Regions from separate parts of the Roseovarius sp. EC-HK134 genome, predicted to be linked through region 1. Evidence: riboswitches for the same ligand, from Rfam matches in the RefSeq annotation. Region 1 holds a riboswitch; the other holds the start of a gene.

The links. A riboswitch is a leader RNA that binds a small molecule or an ion and turns the genes downstream of it on or off. The one in region 1 is predicted to bind cobalamin.
Region 2: linked by a shared signal. The riboswitch ahead of GC127_RS21810 (hypothetical protein) and the one ahead of GC127_RS07255 (CbtB domain-containing protein) in region 1 are both predicted to bind cobalamin.

The regions. Positions count from the first base shown of each region.
Region 1 is NZ_LR701544.1:686,333-694,210, forward strand. It holds gene smc (chromosome segregation protein SMC) at 1-3,370, opposite strand, end outside; cobalamin riboswitch at 3,582-3,808, shown strand; gene GC127_RS07255 (CbtB domain-containing protein) at 3,841-4,005, shown strand; gene GC127_RS07260 (CbtA family protein) at 4,009-4,689, shown strand; gene GC127_RS07265 (hypothetical protein) at 4,745-5,236, shown strand; gene GC127_RS07270 (DUF1636 domain-containing protein) at 5,241-5,570, opposite strand; gene cobW (cobalamin biosynthesis protein CobW) at 5,642-6,730, shown strand; gene GC127_RS07280 (GNAT family N-acetyltransferase) at 6,727-7,176, shown strand; gene GC127_RS22770 (hypothetical protein) at 7,179-7,340, opposite strand; gene cobN (cobaltochelatase subunit CobN) at 7,433-7,878, shown strand, end outside.
Region 2 is NZ_LR701544.1:3,721,685-3,729,562, reverse strand. It holds gene dxr (1-deoxy-D-xylulose-5-phosphate reductoisomerase) at 1-303, shown strand, start outside; gene rseP (RIP metalloprotease RseP) at 307-1,656, shown strand; gene GC127_RS21815 (OsmC family protein) at 1,675-2,145, shown strand; cobalamin riboswitch at 2,196-2,396, shown strand; gene GC127_RS21810 (hypothetical protein) at 2,498-2,767, shown strand; gene GC127_RS21805 (DUF1127 domain-containing protein) at 3,053-3,280, opposite strand; gene GC127_RS21800 (Mrp/NBP35 family ATP-binding protein) at 3,529-4,584, shown strand; gene GC127_RS21795 (peptidoglycan-binding domain-containing protein) at 4,631-5,140, opposite strand; gene GC127_RS21790 (OB-fold nucleic acid binding domain-containing protein) at 5,176-5,550, opposite strand; tRNA gene GC127_RS21785 (tRNA-Glu) at 5,630-5,704, opposite strand; gene recJ (single-stranded-DNA-specific exonuclease RecJ) at 5,829-7,577, opposite strand; gene glpX (class II fructose-bisphosphatase) at 7,673-7,878, opposite strand, start outside.

The sequences.
Region 1 (7,878 bases):
GGTCCATCCGGCTCATGGTCACGGCGTGATGGGTGATGATGAGAAAGCGGGTTTCCGTGCGGCGGCACATCTCGTCCAAGAGATCACAGAAGCGGGTGACATTGGCATCGTCAAGGGGCGCGTCCACCTCATCCAGCACACAGATTGGCGCGGGATTGGCGAGAAACACGGCAAAGATCAGCGCCAACGCGGTCAGGGTCTGTTCTCCGCCCGACAAGAGGCTGAGCGTCGAGAGCTTCTTGCCCGGCGGTTGGCACATGATTTCAAGCCCGGCTTCCAATGGGTCTTCGCTCTCGACCAGCACAAGACTGGCTTCGCCGCCGCCAAAAAGGTGACGAAAGAGCAGGCTAAAGTTGGAATTGACCGTCTCGAACGCGGTCAAAAGCCGCTCGCGCCCTTCGCGGTTGAGGCTGGCAATACCACTGCGCAGGGTCTTGATCGCCTCTTCAAGATCGGTCTTTTCCTTGATCAGACTGTCATGCTCGGCCTCGACATCTTTGGCGTCTTCTTCGGCGCGCAGGTTCACGGCCCCCAGTGCGTCGCGCTGTCGTTTAAGGCGGTTCACATCAGCCTCGATTGCATCAGAGGCGGGCATGGTATCGGGATCGACCGCGAGGCTCTGCAAGAGGGCCTCGGGGGTCTGCTCCAGCGTCTCGTTGATCCGCTCGGCGGCGTAGTCTCGGGTCTCGCGCGCGGCATCCAGCCGGGCCTCGGCCCGAGCACGCATTTCACGAGCCTCTGAGGCCAGGCGTTCGGAGTCGCGCTCGTCCAGCGCGGCTTGGCGCGCGGCCCCTTCGGCAGTCGAGAGCGCATCGGCGGCGGCGGCGCGACGGGCCTCGCTGCGGGTGATTTCCTCGCCTAGTTCGGCGCGCTTGGCAGCAAGAAGTTCGGGTGCAGCACTGGCATCAGCGAGGGCCTCTTCGGACTCTTCCTTGCGCTCTGCCAGTTCCGCGATCCGACGCTCGGCAGTGTCGAGCCGGTGCCGCCAGCCGCTGACTTCCTTGGTGATTTCCTGACTGCGGCGCGTCCGGCGCTCGCCCTCGCGGCGCAGTTCGTCGGCCCCTGACCGTTTGGTCATCATGGTCATGCGCGCGGCCTCGACGGCCATCTTGATATCTTCGAGATCGGCGCGGGTGGCATCGAGATCGCCAAGTCCCGCCAGACCCTTTTCCGCCTCAGACAGGCTCTGACGGGCGGTCATCGCCTCTTCGTCATGCCGGGTGACCGCGAGACCCAATGATTCCAGCCGCGATCCGGCAAGGTTGCGATCCGCCTCAGCGCGGCTGAGGGCGCGATTGGTTTCGTTGACGGCGGCATCGGCAGAGCGGCGGGCCTCACGGGCGGCGCGATCCTCTTCGGTGCGACGGATCAGCGCCTCGCGCAGCGCCTCGTGGCCGCGCACGGCCCCCTCTGCGCGCGCTGTGGTGTGTTCAAGCTGTTGCTTGAGTTCCTCAAGCCGGTTGAGCTGTTGCAGACGCAGGGCGGCGGCAGAGGGGGCATCCTCGGCCCATGCGCGAAATCCGTCCCAGCGCCATAGATCCCCCTCGGTGCTGACCAGACGCTGACCGGGTTTCAAAAGGGGTTGCAGACGGGCGGCATCCTCGGGATCGATCAACCCGATCTGCGACATGCGCCGGGCCAGCACCTCGGGAACCGAGACATGGCGGCTGAGCGCGGTCACCCCCTCAGGCAGGGGTTGCGGCGTGTGATAGGCAGGCAGCACGGTCCAGCCAGAGGGGCCATCGGCCTCGACTTCGGGGGCGCGCAGATCATCGGCAAGGGCAGCGCCCAGCGCCTTCTCAAAGCCCTGTTGCACCTGAAGGCGGTCCATCACCTGCCCGCCCTCGGCCGTGTCGCGCTGCACCAGCTTGGCCAAGGCCGTGACCTCGGCGCGCAAGGCCCCCAATTCGCCCTCGGCCTCAGAGCGCGCGGCACGCGCCTCGGCCTCTTGGGCCTGAGCCTCGGCGCGCGCCTCGTCAGCGGCGAACAGGGCGGATTCCGCCGCCTCTGCGCGGGCGACCGCCTCGGCCTCGGCCTCTTGTGCGGCGGTGTGGTCGGCCTCGGCGCGCGTTAGGGCCGCGCGCAAGTCGGCTTGTGCGGCGCGGGCACGTTCGGCCTCGGCCTCGCTCTTGATCAAGGTCTTGCGGCTATCCTCTAGAAGGCGCTGTGCAGATTGGTGGCGGGCGGCAAGGCGCGCCATATCCTCGGTCATCTGGCTGAGATCATTTTCCCGCTGTTGCAGGATTTGCGCAGCCTCGCGCGCCTCGGTTTGGGCCGCTTCAAGCCGGGCATCGTGGCCCTCGGCCCCTTTGGCAAGTTCGCCGGCCTCCCATTCCAGACGCGCGATGGTCTCGCCTGCGTCTCGGTTCAACCCCGCCTCGCGCTCCATGTCGCGGGCGAGTTGCTCGATCCGGCTGCGCAGCGTGGCAATGCGGTCGCGGGCGGACGCTTCTTGTTCGGTCAGGGTGTCACGCTGCACGCTCAGGCGTTGCAGGATTGCCGCCGCGATGGCCTCTTCTTCGCGCAGCTTGGGCAGGGCGTCTTCGGCGCGGGCGCGCACCTTGGCCGCCTCGCGTGCAGTCAACTCTGCGCGGGCGGCGACTGTGGTGCGCTCGCGCAAGTCATCCTCGGCACGAGCACGGGCCAAATCGGCCTCTTTCCAGCGGCGATAGAGCAAGAGCCCCTCAGCCAAGCGCAGTTCTTCACCAATTTGGCGATAGCGTGCCGCCTGCTTGGCCTGTCGTGCCAATTGCGCCAGTTGGTTTGCCAGTTGCTCGACCACGTCATCGACACGGGTCAAATTGGCCTCGGCCCCGCGCAGCTTCAATTCGGCCTCGTGGCGGCGCTGATAGAGGCCGGAAATGCCAGCGGCCTCTTCCAGGATCCGCCGCCGCGATTTCGGCTTGGCGTTGATCAGCTCCGAGATTTGCCCCTGACGCACCAAAGCGGGCGAATGCGCGCCGGTTGAGGCATCGGCAAAGAGCATCTGCACGTCGCGGGCGCGCACATCCTTACCGTTGACTTTATAGGCGCTACCCACATCCCGGGTAATACGGCGGGTGATCTCAAGCTGATCGGCCTCGTTGAATCCGGCGGGCGCAAGCCGGTCGGAATTGTCGAGGTGAATCACCACCTCGGCAAAGTTGCGGGCAGACCGAGTTGCGGCCCCGGCAAAGATCACATCCTCCATCCCGTCGCCGCGCATCGCAGTGGGACGGTTTTCACCCATCACCCAGCGCAGCGCCTCAAGCAGGTTGGATTTGCCACAGCCATTGGGACCAACAACACCGGTAAGACCACGCGCGATGATCAGATCGGTCGGGTCGACAAAGCTTTTGAAGCCGGTCAATCTGAGTTTCGAGAACTGCACCTGCGCGCGCGCCCTTCGTGTCCGGTGATTCCGTTGTCGTAGAATTGTGATGTCTGAGGGGCGGGCCTGTCAACGACCAACCACATGATATGGGGCGGTCACAGCATTTATCCACATGATATTGGGCGAACCGCCGCCAAGCCCCGCAGAAAGAATGCCGCGGATTGCCAAAAAGCGGTCGCAATCCTCCTTGACGGGTCGCAGAACAGCCTGCATACCGGACGTGCAAGGTTCCTCGTTTGGGTGCAAAGCGCCTCGGGGATGAAATGGGAATGACGTGCCGGTGGACCCAATTAGGGCGCCTATGCGTCAGCCGCCCCCGCGACTGTAAGCGGCGAGCCCCTGCCAGATGCCACTGAGGTGCCTATGACCTTGGGAAGGCGGCAGACAGGCGACGACCCGCGAGCCAGGAGACCAGCCCTGCGTTCGTCAATCCCGCCTCGGGTGAGAGGCGCAAAGGAGATATCGCCATGACCACATTGGTTCAAACTGCTGCAAAATCTACCGTCCTGCCGTTCGTTGCCGCGCTTTTTCTGGGCTTGGGCATCGTGACCGTCGCAGGCCATGTGCAAGCCTCGGCACTGCATGACGCAGCGCACGATGTGCGCCACGCAACCGGCTTTCCCTGCCACTAACCTATGTTCTCAAAAATTGCGACCAGCGCGTTGTTCGCTGGTTTCTGTGCAGGGCTGATAGCCGCCCTGTTGCAGATGGTGTTCATTCAGCCCGTGCTTTTGCATGCCGAGTTGTATGAAGGGGGCACTCTTGTGCATTTCGGGGCAGAGGCGATCAGCGCCACGCCCGAATTGCCGGGGTTTGACGTGATGCGCGACGGGCTAAGCATCCTGTTTGCGGCGCTGATCTACGTGGGCTACGGGCTGGTTCTGGTGGCCTGTATGGGGATGGCGGCGGAATATGGCGTGCGCATCGACGCGCGCCGCGGTGTGATGTGGGGTTTGGCGGGATTTGTCGCGCTGCATTTCGCACCCGCTGTGTCGCTGCCGCCGGAAGTGCCGGGCGTGGCCTATACCGACATCACCGCACGACAAATCTGGTGGTGGGGCACAGTGACTGCCACGGCGGTGGGGCTTGGCTTGATGGCCTTTGGCAAAGGGCCGGTGATGCTGGCGGTTGCGATCGCCCTGTTGGCGGCACCGCATCTGATCGGTGCGCCTGAACCCGAAAGCTTTACCGGGCCGGTGCCACCGGAACTGGCCGCGCTCTTTGCTGCGCGTGCGCTTGGCGTCGGGATGGCGGCTTGGGTCTGTCTTGGCGCGCTTGCCGGGTATTTCTGGCAACGTGAAAGCGCCACCGCCTGACATGACATCACCCCGGCATCACGGTGCCGGGGCCATCCGCAAGGAGAGCGATATTATGGCAAAACCATTTGCCTTTCTCGGCATCGGCCTTTTTTTCGGAACAGGTCTGGGGTTTTTGATTGCCGCTACATCGGGCGCGCAGCTTGAGGGGCATGACCACGATCACGGTGCGGCAGTGCACGACCACAGCGCGCATGATCATGGGGGCAGCGCTCATGCCACACTGACCGAAGCGGGCACGCCTGCCCCGATGCTGGACCTGACGTTGCACGCTGATGGAGCGCAGAGCCGCAACCTGCATATCGGGGTAGAGAACTTTACCTTTGATCCCGAGGGGGTGAATGGCCCGCATATGCCGGGGCATGGGCATGCGCATCTTTATCTCAACGGGATCAAGATCGCGCGTGCTTATGGTCCATGGATGCAGCTGGATGCGTTGCCTGTCGGCAGCCATGAGCTGCGCGTGACTTTGAATGCCAATGACCATACGCAACTGGCCGTGGGCGGCGTACCCATAGAGGCCACGATTGCGGTGGTGATCGAATGAGCCCTCAGCCCGGCACGCGCCCGATCAGGCAATGCCGGAGCCGTCCGGCAGGACGTGCATCCTCGATCCAGCCATCGGCGCACTCGGCATATAGCGCGGCAAAGGCCAGCGTATCCTCAAGATCGCCTGCGGGGTCTACATCGCCAAACAGATACGTGGCCTTGCCCGGCGCGGAAAAGGCCACGCTGAGCGGACGGGCGCAATTGGACATGCAGTCATGGTCCTGCACCGTGAACTCCATACCCCGTTCGCTGAAAGCCGCGCGCAAACGGGCCGCAAAGCCCTTGCCATCCGTGCCCTCGCACGTAGAACAGACCACAATCCGGTGCATCATGCCCGATCCCCTTTTCCACCGGGCTTAGGCCAGCCGCCCCGCCCGATGCAAGCCCCTGAAGGAGCCAAGACATGCAAGCCAAGATTCCCGCCACCGTCGTCACAGGATTTCTCGGGGCGGGCAAGACTACGTTGATCCGGCATATGCTCGAGAATGCGGGCGGCAAGCGCATTGCGCTCATCATCAACGAATTCGGCGATCTGGGCGTAGATGGCGACATCCTCAAAGGCTGTGGAATCGAGACCTGTTCAGACGAGGATGTGATGGAATTGTCGAACGGTTGCATCTGCTGCACCGTGGCAGAGGATTTCATTCCCACGCTGCAAAAACTCTTGGACCGCGAGCGCGCGCCCGATCACATTGTGATCGAAACCTCTGGTCTGGCGCTGCCGCAGCCGCTGGTGCGGGCCTTTAACTGGCCCGAGATTTCCACGCGGGTGACCGTTGATGGCGTGGTGACAGTGGTCGATGGCAAGGCCGTCACCGAAGGACGCTTTGCGCATGATGTGGCGGCGGTCGATGCCCAGCGCAAGCTTGATGAAAACCTTGACCACGAAACGCCACTATCGGAACTCTTCGAGGATCAGATGGCCTGTGCCGATATGATCGTGATCAACAAATCCGATCTGCTGACCGAGGAGGAGCGCATCGCGCTTACAACGCGGCTACGCGCAGACTCGCGTGATGGTGTGCAAGTCGTGACCGCGACGATGGGCGCGCTGCCGGTCGAGGTGCTGCTTGGACAGGGTATCGGCGCCGAGGCGGATATGGAGGCGCGGCATGAACTGCACCATCATCACCATGACCATGACGACGATGATGATGATCATCACGACGACGATGATGATGACCATGATCACCATCATGACCATGGCCATGACGCCTTTGAGAGTTTTGTGGTGACGCGGCCCGAGATCACCGATCCGGCCAGCTTTTCCCGTCAGATCACAGAGGTGATCCGCGCGCATGATATCCTGAGGCTCAAGGGCTTTGCCGCCGTGGCGGGCAAGCCGATGCGCCTGACGATTCAGGCGGTTGGGCCGCGTGTCGACAGCTATTTCGACCAACCCTTCGGGTCCGGTCCACGCCAAACGCGGCTGGTGGTGATCGGTCAGGCCGGGATGGACCGGGCGGCGATCACCTCCGCGCTCTTGGCATGATCATCGTCGAGGCGGCAGACCCAAGACATCCAGAGGCCAGCGCGCTCTTGCGCGCAAGCCATGCCCTGATGGAATCGCTGTTTCCGCCCGAGGATAACTTCTTTCTCGATATCGACGCGCTCTGCGCGCCCGATATCCGCTTTTTTGCTGCGCGCATCGGCACCACAATCCTTGGCACCGGCGCGCTTGCATTGCGCGATGGCTATGGCGAGGTGAAATCCATGTTCGTGGCCGAGACCGCGCGTGGACAGGGCGTAGCAGACGCCCTGTTGCGCCAGATCGAGGACGAGGCGCGCACCCACGCCCTGCCCTGCCTGCGACTGGAAACCGGCAATTTGCTAACCGCAGCCCACAAGCTCTATGCCCGGCACGGTTTTATGCCGAGGGGCCCGTTCGGCGATTATCCCAACGCGCCCTCGTCCATTTTCATGGAAAAGCGGCTATGAGCCTATTTCGACGACTTCTCGGCCTTGGCCTTGAGGCGCGCGATCAGCTCTTCCTTGGAGGGGCGCTTGCCAAACGGGTTCTTGTCCGTACCCGGTGCGTTATGCTCCTTGTGGCGGGGAATCTTGCCGCCTTTCTTGGAGGCGCCCAATGCGTTGTAATCCATGTCGTTGCCCTTTCGGCCCGGCCCCCCAGATGGGGCCGCTCTGACGCCGCTATTGCCGCAAATTACCGCCCCGTTCAAGCTGGAACCGTCTGATGCATCTTCTCGCCGCCACCCCCGGGGCCATCGAGGATGGCAAGGAGCCCGTCAATCTGGGCCAAACCCCCGCCGATGTGGTCTTTGTCTCGGCCGCCGATACCGAGCTTGCGGCACTAAGCGAGGCGCGCAGCGAAATGGCAGACCCACCCAGTCTTCGGCTGGCCAATCTCAGCCATTTGCAGCACCCGATGTCCGTCGACTTGCATCTCGATCACTGCGCCACAAAATCGCGGCTGGTGATCGCGCGGGTTCTGGGCGGTGTGGGCTATTGGAAATACGGGGCCGAACAATATGCCGCGCGTCTGCATGAGGCCGGCGTGCCATTGGCGCTCTTGCCCGGCGATGACAAGCCAGACGCAGAATTGCGCGGCCTGTCCACGGTGTCGGATGCGGATTACGATGCGCTTTGGTCCTATCTTGTGGAAGGTGGGCCGGAGAATGC
Region 2 (7,878 bases), 3.0 Mb from region 1:
GAATTTCGCCCGCCGGACCCTGAGCGCTATCCCGCGCTGCGGCTGGCGCGCGAGGTGATGCAGGCGCGGGGCCTTTCGGGGGCGGTGTTCAATGCGGCCAAGGAGCGGGCGCTGGATCACTTTATCGCGGGGCGGATCAGCTTTACCGATATGAACATCGTGGTTGAGGAGGTTTTGACCGCCTTGCAGGATGCGCCAGAGGCGCGGAATTCCGAGATGACCCTTGATGTGGTGGCGCATATGGACCATCTGGCTAGGAAGCAGGCCGATCTGGTCGTCTCTCAGCGAAGAACCCAAGGATAAAGCGTGGAAATTCTGACCTCTCTGCCGCAATTCGGCAATCTGTTCCTGACCCTGTTGGCCTTTGTTGTGGCGTTGTCCGTGATCGTGGCGGTGCATGAATATGGCCATTACATCGTTGGGCGCTGGTCAGGGATCAAGGCCGAAGTCTTCTCTTTGGGGTTTGGTCCGGTGCTGTTTTCGCGGATGGATCGGCATGGGACGCGCTGGCAGATCGCGGCTTTGCCCTTTGGCGGGTTCGTCAAGTTTCTGGGTGATGCCGATGCGGCGAGCGGCAAGGACGGCGCGGCGATGGCGGCGCTGCCGCCTGAACGGCTGCGCCAGACGATGCATGGTGCCCCACTTTGGGCGCGCACGGCGACCGTGGCGGCGGGGCCGGTGTTCAATTTCATTCTGTCGATCATCATTTTCAGCGCTGTGATGATGACCGGGGGCAAGACCGCCGACCCGCTGACCGTGGGCGCATTGAAGCCGCTGCCGGTTGAGGGGATCACGCTAGAGCCGGGCGACCGGGTGCTGAGCGTCGAGGGTATGCCCCTGCCTGATGTTGCGGCGGGCGAGGTCTATGATGATATGATCGACGCGCTGCCGCGCGAGGCGCTGTTGCGCTACACGGTTGAGCGCGCAGGACGCGAGATCGAGGCGATGGGCCCGCAGCTTATGCCGCCGTTGATCAGCGGGCTGGCACCGCAATCTGCGGCCTTTGCGGCGGATTTGGAAGCGGGTGATGTGATTACGGCGATCAATGGCACGCCGATTGTGGCCTTTGAAGAGCTGAAGGTAGTGGTCGAGGGGTCTAATGGGGCACCGCTGGCGCTGACGGTGTGGCGCGAGGGCGACGAAAGCCACGAGGTCACGATTACCCCGCGCCGAGTGGACGAACCGCAGCCTGAGGGCGGGTTTCGCACCGAATGGCGAATCGGGATCGCGGGCGGCATGGCGTTTGAGCCTGCGACCGAGCGGCTTGGGCTGATTGAGGCGGTGGGGGATGCGGTCGGCCAGACCGGCGACATCATCCAAAGTTCGCTGTCGGGCCTTTATCACATGATCACCGGGGCGATCAGCAGTTGCAACATGTCCGGGCCGATTGGCATCGCACAGGTTTCGGGGGCGATGGCCAGCCAAGGCGCGGAAAGCTTCATCTGGTTCATTGCGGTGCTGTCAACGGCGGTTGGTCTGCTTAATCTCTTTCCGGTGCCGGTGCTGGATGGCGGGCATCTGGTGTTTTACGCTTATGAGGCCGTTTCGGGCCGCCCGCCGAGCGAGCGGGCGTTGCGGGTGCTGATGACTGTTGGTCTGACGCTCATCTTGTCGCTGATGCTGTTCGCCCTCTTCAACGATATTTTCTGCCCCTAAGGCGCGGGAGGGGTCAAGGTGACGGAGCATGATTATACTGCCCGCGTCGTCTGGACCGGCAACCGGGGCGATGGGACGCGGCATTACAAGGGCTATGACCGGACCTGGAATGTCGAGACGCCGGGCAAGCCCGTGATCCACTGCTCGAACGACCCGCTGCTTGGCGGCAATCCCGGCCTGCATAATCCCGAGGATATGCTGATTGCCGCGCTCAGTGCCTGTCACATGCTGTGGTTTTTGCATCTGGCGAGCGATGCGGGCATTGCCGTGCAAGCCTATGAGGATGATCCGCTGGCGGTGGGTGAGACGGATAGCGCCGGGGCCAGCCGGTTTCTGCGCGCCACCCTGCGGCCCCGGATTGCGGTGCCGGCGGGAACCGATCTTGGGCGGGTTGATGCGTTGCATGGGCAGGTGCATGCGTACTGCTTTATTGCGCGGTCGGTGAATTTTCCTGTGAGCTACGCGGCGCGGTATCGCGTTCTGGCGTGAGCGGCGCGGGCGGCGTCGGTTTCAGACTTGCAGATCGGGGGCCTGCGCGGCTAGGTTAAACCAGTCAGGGTGCCGCCCTTTGGGGCGGAGAATTGGGAAGCCGGTGTAACTCCGGCGCTGCCCCCGCAACGGTAAGGGAGGGCATTTCGGCGATAGGCCACTGGGCAATTTGTCCGGGAAGGTGCCGAGATGCGAGGGCCATTTGGCCTGCCGCCCAAGCCCGGAAACCAGCCTTGGCGGATCGTCGAATCGCGGGGTGCGGTGCGGGCGTGCGCGCCTAATATCTGTCGTGCCATGGCCCCTGCTGCTCTCGCCCCATCCGACCCGGGGTGCGGTCGGGGAGAAGAGCAGAGTGAGTTTCCTAAGAATCATGAATGGGCTGGAGCGTGATCCGGCCATCGGACGTCAGGCCGAGCAAGTGGCGCGGATCGGGTTTTTGACCTGGGCGTGTTCGGTTGAAGGGCCCGTCACGGCGCAAGTGGCGCGGGCGGCGTTGGACTGCCCCGAAGCGGTGGCGGCAGAAAGCGACGCGGCGCGGGCCTTTGTCGGGATCTTGCAAGAGGCGAGCCGGGCGTATCTGGCAGGCACGATGCGGCGCGGGCGCGCGCGCGTGCAGCACTAAGCTTTGCCGTGCGGCTACCGGAGGGCTGAGCCGCGCGGGGCGTTTCGTGCGACTAGTGAAAAGTTTGCCCTGTCTTGCATCCGCGCAATAAAAAACGGCGGCACCAGGGAGGAGGAGGGGTGCCGCCGTTTCCTATACGTCCGGCCCAGGGAGGAGGAGAGGGCCATTCGCAAAACGAAGGGACTTGTTCAGTCCCGATTTGACGGCCCCGAGCATCAGGGAGGAGGAAAGATGCCCGTGACCGTAACAGATACCCCAGGGAGGAGGAGGGGGGTATCTGATCCTTTAGTACGACCGGTGGCCGTAAACTGTTTCATGCGCAACGCGGCGGATTTCGCTACGGTGCAGGCCCAGATCGGCGAGGTCATGCGCGCTCAGTTGCGACAGCTCATTGACCGTGCGGCGATAGGTGCGATAATTCACAAAGCGCTGCATTGCAGCATAGACAGCCGCGCTCAGGTCTTCGCCGAGGACGGCGGTGGCGGAGCGGCTGGTGTTAAGCGTCGTCGGCATTTTCGGGTCCTTGCGGATTTGATTGTATTCAGGTTCGGCGGGGTTCGTTTCGCCATTTGTTGAGAGTAAGATACGCCTTTGCTGCGCGTGCACAATACCCCTGATAAGCAATGCTGCTATGCAGCAAATGCATAAGCTAAAAGTGACCTAAGGTTAAGCAAATGCGGCATTTTTTAGGCGTTATGTGAAGACTTGCTGCTGTCGCCGTGATGGTGGCTGAGGACCAACCCAGGACCAAAGGACCGAAGATGAACGATTTTCGCAGCGAACTTGAAGCGCGGTTGCGGCATTTGGAATTGCCGGATGGCGGTGATCTCATCTCCCGAGACATGGTACGGGCACTGACCGAGGAAGCCGGTGAGGTGCGCTTTGTCATCGAGGCCCCAAGCCCCGAGATGGCGCGGATGATGGAACCCCTGCGCGCCGCCGCCGAGCGCGCGGCCCTGAGCCTGCCGGGAATCGTCCGGGCGCGGGTCGTGCTGACGGCGCAGGCGGCCCCGCCTGTGCTCAAGCTGGGGCAGCATCCCAAGGGCGGCAATGTCTCTATTAGGCCCGAGGGCATTGGCGCGTTGCTGGCGGTGGCAAGCGGCAAGGGTGGCGTGGGCAAATCGACCGTGGCGGCCAATCTGGCGGTAGCGCTGGCGCGACAGGGGCGGCGCGTGGGCCTGCTTGATGCCGATATTCATGGGCCAAGTCAGCCCCGCATGATGGGGCTGAGCGCGCGCCCCGCAAGCCCTGATGGCACGCGGATTACGCCGCTTGAGGCGCATGGCGTCAAAGTGATGTCGATCGGGCTGATGCTTGATCCGGCCAAGGCGGTGATCTGGCGGGGGCCGATGTTGATGGGGGCCTTGCAGCAGATGTTGGCGCAGGTTGATTGGGGCGATCTGGATGCGCTCATCGTCGATCTGCCGCCGGGCACGGGCGATGTGCAACTGACACTCAGCCAACGCGCGCGCCCTGATGGGGCGATCATCGTCTCGACACCACAGGATGTGGCGCTCCTTGATGCGCGCAAGGCGATGGATATGTTCCGCACGCTCGAGGTGCCGATATTGGGCATGATCGAGAATATGTCGTTCTTTACCTGCCCCGACTGCGGGCATGAGGCGCATGTCTTTGGTCATGGCGGGGTGAAGCACGAGGCGGAGGGGCTTGGCCTGCCGCTCTTGGCGGCTTTGCCGATTGATCTTGAGACGCGGCTCGCGGGGGATGCGGGATGCCCGGTGGCTGCGGGCGACAGCCCGGCGGCGCGGGCCTATGCCGAGCTTGCGCTCCGTCTGATCCGGGAGGGGCATGGGTGAGGGTCAATGCCGCAAGCGTGACCCCAATGCCAAAGGCGGAGCAGGATCAGTCGCTGATTGGCGTGGCCACCAACCCAAGGCGGCGGGCGCTGTCGAGCGAGAGCGTATCGCTCTCAAGGCCCAATGGCGCTTGATAGCGGGCGATGGCGGCGCGGGTGCGGGCGTCAAACCGCGCGGTGATCTGCCCGGTGTAGAGGCCGCGCGCCGCAAGGGCGCGCTGCACCGAGGCAATGAACTCGGGCGTCAAGAGATCGGCGCAGGGGGTTTCATACCAGGTCGTGACCCGTTCGCGCAGAATCGCCTGACGGGTCACGGTCGCATAGGCGGCGGGGCGCAGGGTCTGGCCGGATGCATCGGTTTCCGCCGGGGTAAGCTGCACCTGTTCGGTGACAGTTTCGATCACGGCGGGGGTGTCTTTTTTGCCCCAGCAGGTGCCCGGGGGCGCGCCCGGTGGCGCTTCGGCCCCGACGTTGGAGCGCTCTGGCCCAGAGGGCACGGGCTGACACGCGGCGAGGGCGAGGGCCAGCGCAAGGCAGAACAGGCGGGGCAGCAGCATGGGCGGGCGTCTCGCGGGCGATGATCGAGACGAGCCTAGCCTGTTTGATCCGGCGGGGAAAGCGGGGTTTCGGGATCGGCCAGAAGGTCAAGCAGCGCCGAGATATCCTCGATCTCTTCGGCGACGAGATGGGTCACGCCGGATTGCCGCTCGACGCGCCCGGTCACACGCAGCATGCGCCCGGCGATCACCGCACGGCGAAATCGGTCAAACACCTTGCGCCAGATCACGACATTGATGGTGCCGGTCTCATCCTCGAGCGTGACAAAGACCACGCCGCGCGCGGTGCCGGGGCGCTGACGCACCAGAACCAGCCCCGCAACCGTGACGCGCCGCCCCGGTGCCACCTCGGGGAGGGCCGCAGCGATCAGGGCAGAAGGGGGGCGGGGAATGGGGCGCGACGGGGGCATAAGGTCTTTCGGGTGGGAAGATCTCTGACAAGAGCGCACTGCGATGACGCATCACGACTTTAACAATTATCAGGAAAAGTGGCAGCCCGTAGGGGAGTCGAACCCCTCTTTTCAGGTTGAAAACCTGACGTCCTAACCGATAGACGAACGGGCCATGCCTTGGCGTGTCGCGTAACTAGGCAAAAGCGGCGGGGGGTGCAAGAGGGATTTTGCAAAAACTTTGCGCCCCATTCAGAAATTTATCCGCCGAGGGCCGGAACGGTCAGGCCTCGCGCGCCTCAGGCTGGGGCGGCGTCCTCCAGGCGCAGTTGCACGGTTTGCCGACCGCCCCAACTGTTGAGATCGAGCCGCCCGGCGAGGTGGAATCGCGCGCCGCCATGGTTCAGGAGCGCAGGCCCCAACGGGCCGTCAAGCGCCCCAAATGCGATGGCGTCAAGGCTTGCCCCCATGCCATCCCCGAAGCGCAACTTGAGATGTGCGCCGCTCAGCGCCTTGGCAAAGGTGATCTGGCAGTCGGGAAAGACATAACGGGGGCCGGGCGCGCCTGCGCCAAAGGGGCCTGCGGCCTCGATCTGTTCGATAAGCTCGACCGTTGCGGCACCGGGCATCAAGAGACCGTCGAGCCGCAGATCGGCGGCACCGCCCACGCCTGCGCCCTGTTTGGCGAGCAACTCTGAAAGACGCGCCATGGCCGCCTCTAGCCGCTCACGCGCGACGGTGAGACCCGCCGCCATCTTGTGCCCGCCGCCTTTGATCAAGAGGCCCTCGCTGGCCAGCCGCTGAATGGCGGCCCCCAGATCAACGCCCGAGACCGAGCGACCCGAGCCTTTGCCCTCGTCGCCGTCCAGCCCGATCACGATGGCGGGGCGGTTGGCGCGTTCCTTGAGGCGGCTGGCGACGATGCCCACGACACCGGGATGCCAACCCTCGCCTGCGGCCCAGACAAGGGGCGCATCCAGGCCTCGCGCCTCGGCTTGGGCGAGGGCGGCATCGCGCACCTGCGCCTCGACCTCGCGGCGTTCGGTGTTGAGCTGGTCAAGACGTTCGGCCATGGCGCGCGCCTCGGCGGGATTGTCACAGGCCAGAAGGCGCGCGCCCAAGTCCGCCTTGCCGATCCGCCCGCCTGCGTTGACGCGCGGCCCAAGCAGAAAGCCTAGGTGATAGGCATTGGGAGCGGTGTCCATCCGCGCCACATCTGCCAGCGCCACCAGACCGGGACGCGCGCGCGCAGCCATAACGCGCAGCCCTTGGCGCACAAAGGCGCGGTTGACGCCAATCAGAGGCGCTACATCGGCCACGGTGGCCAGCGCCACCAGATCGAGCATCGCCATCAGGTCCGGCCCTTGGGTGCCGCTGTCGCGCAATTGTCGCCCGGCCTCGACCAGCATCAGGAACACGACACTGGCGGCGCAAAGATGCGCCAGATCACCGCTCTCGTCCTGACGGTTGGGATTGACCACGGCATGGGCGGGCGGCAGGGTTTCCCCGCCCAAGTGGTGATCGAGCACCACCACATCCGCGCCTGTCGCTGCGGCAATCGCCTCATGGCTGAGGGTGCCGCAATCGACGCAGACAATAAGATCGTGGCGCGCGGCCAGATCGGACATGGCGGGCACGTTGGGCCCATATCCCTCGTCTATCCGGTCGGGGATATAGAGCGTGGGGCTGGGCGCGCGCATCTGGCGCAGCCAGTCGATCAGCAGAGCGGCAGAGGTGCCACCATCGACATCGTAATCGGCGAAGATGGCGATGCGTTCCCCGCCACGCAGCGCCTTGAGAAACCGCGCGGCGGCCTGTTCCATGTCGCGCAACGCGTGCGGGTCAGGCAGAAGATCCCGCAGGGTCGGGGCGAGATAGGCCTCGGCTGCGTCCTCTGGCACGCCAAGGCGCGCCAATGTCTGACACAGGGGGCGGGGCAGGGCGGTGGCCTGTGCCATGGCCTCGGCCAGTCGGTCGGCCTCGACGCCCGGACCGACCCATCGGCGACTTGTCAACGAGCTCTCAACTCCGAGAAAGGCCGATTGCATGCGCGCCTCCTCTTCCTCATCTGGCCCAAAATACCTCGGGGGAGTCCCGGACTTGGTCCGGGACGGGGGCAGCGCCCCCTTCCCCTGTGCCGCGCTTAGTCCCGCTTGCTGCGATAGGTCATGCGCCGCACGGATCCCGTGCGCGAGCGCATCAGCAGGGTTTCCGTTTCGACATAGCCGGGGCGGCGTTTGACGCCTGACAGGATCGAGCCGTCGGTGACGCCGGTGGCGGCAAATATCACGTCTGATGTCACCATCTCGTCGCGCGAATAGATGCGGTCGAAATCGGTGATCCCGGCCT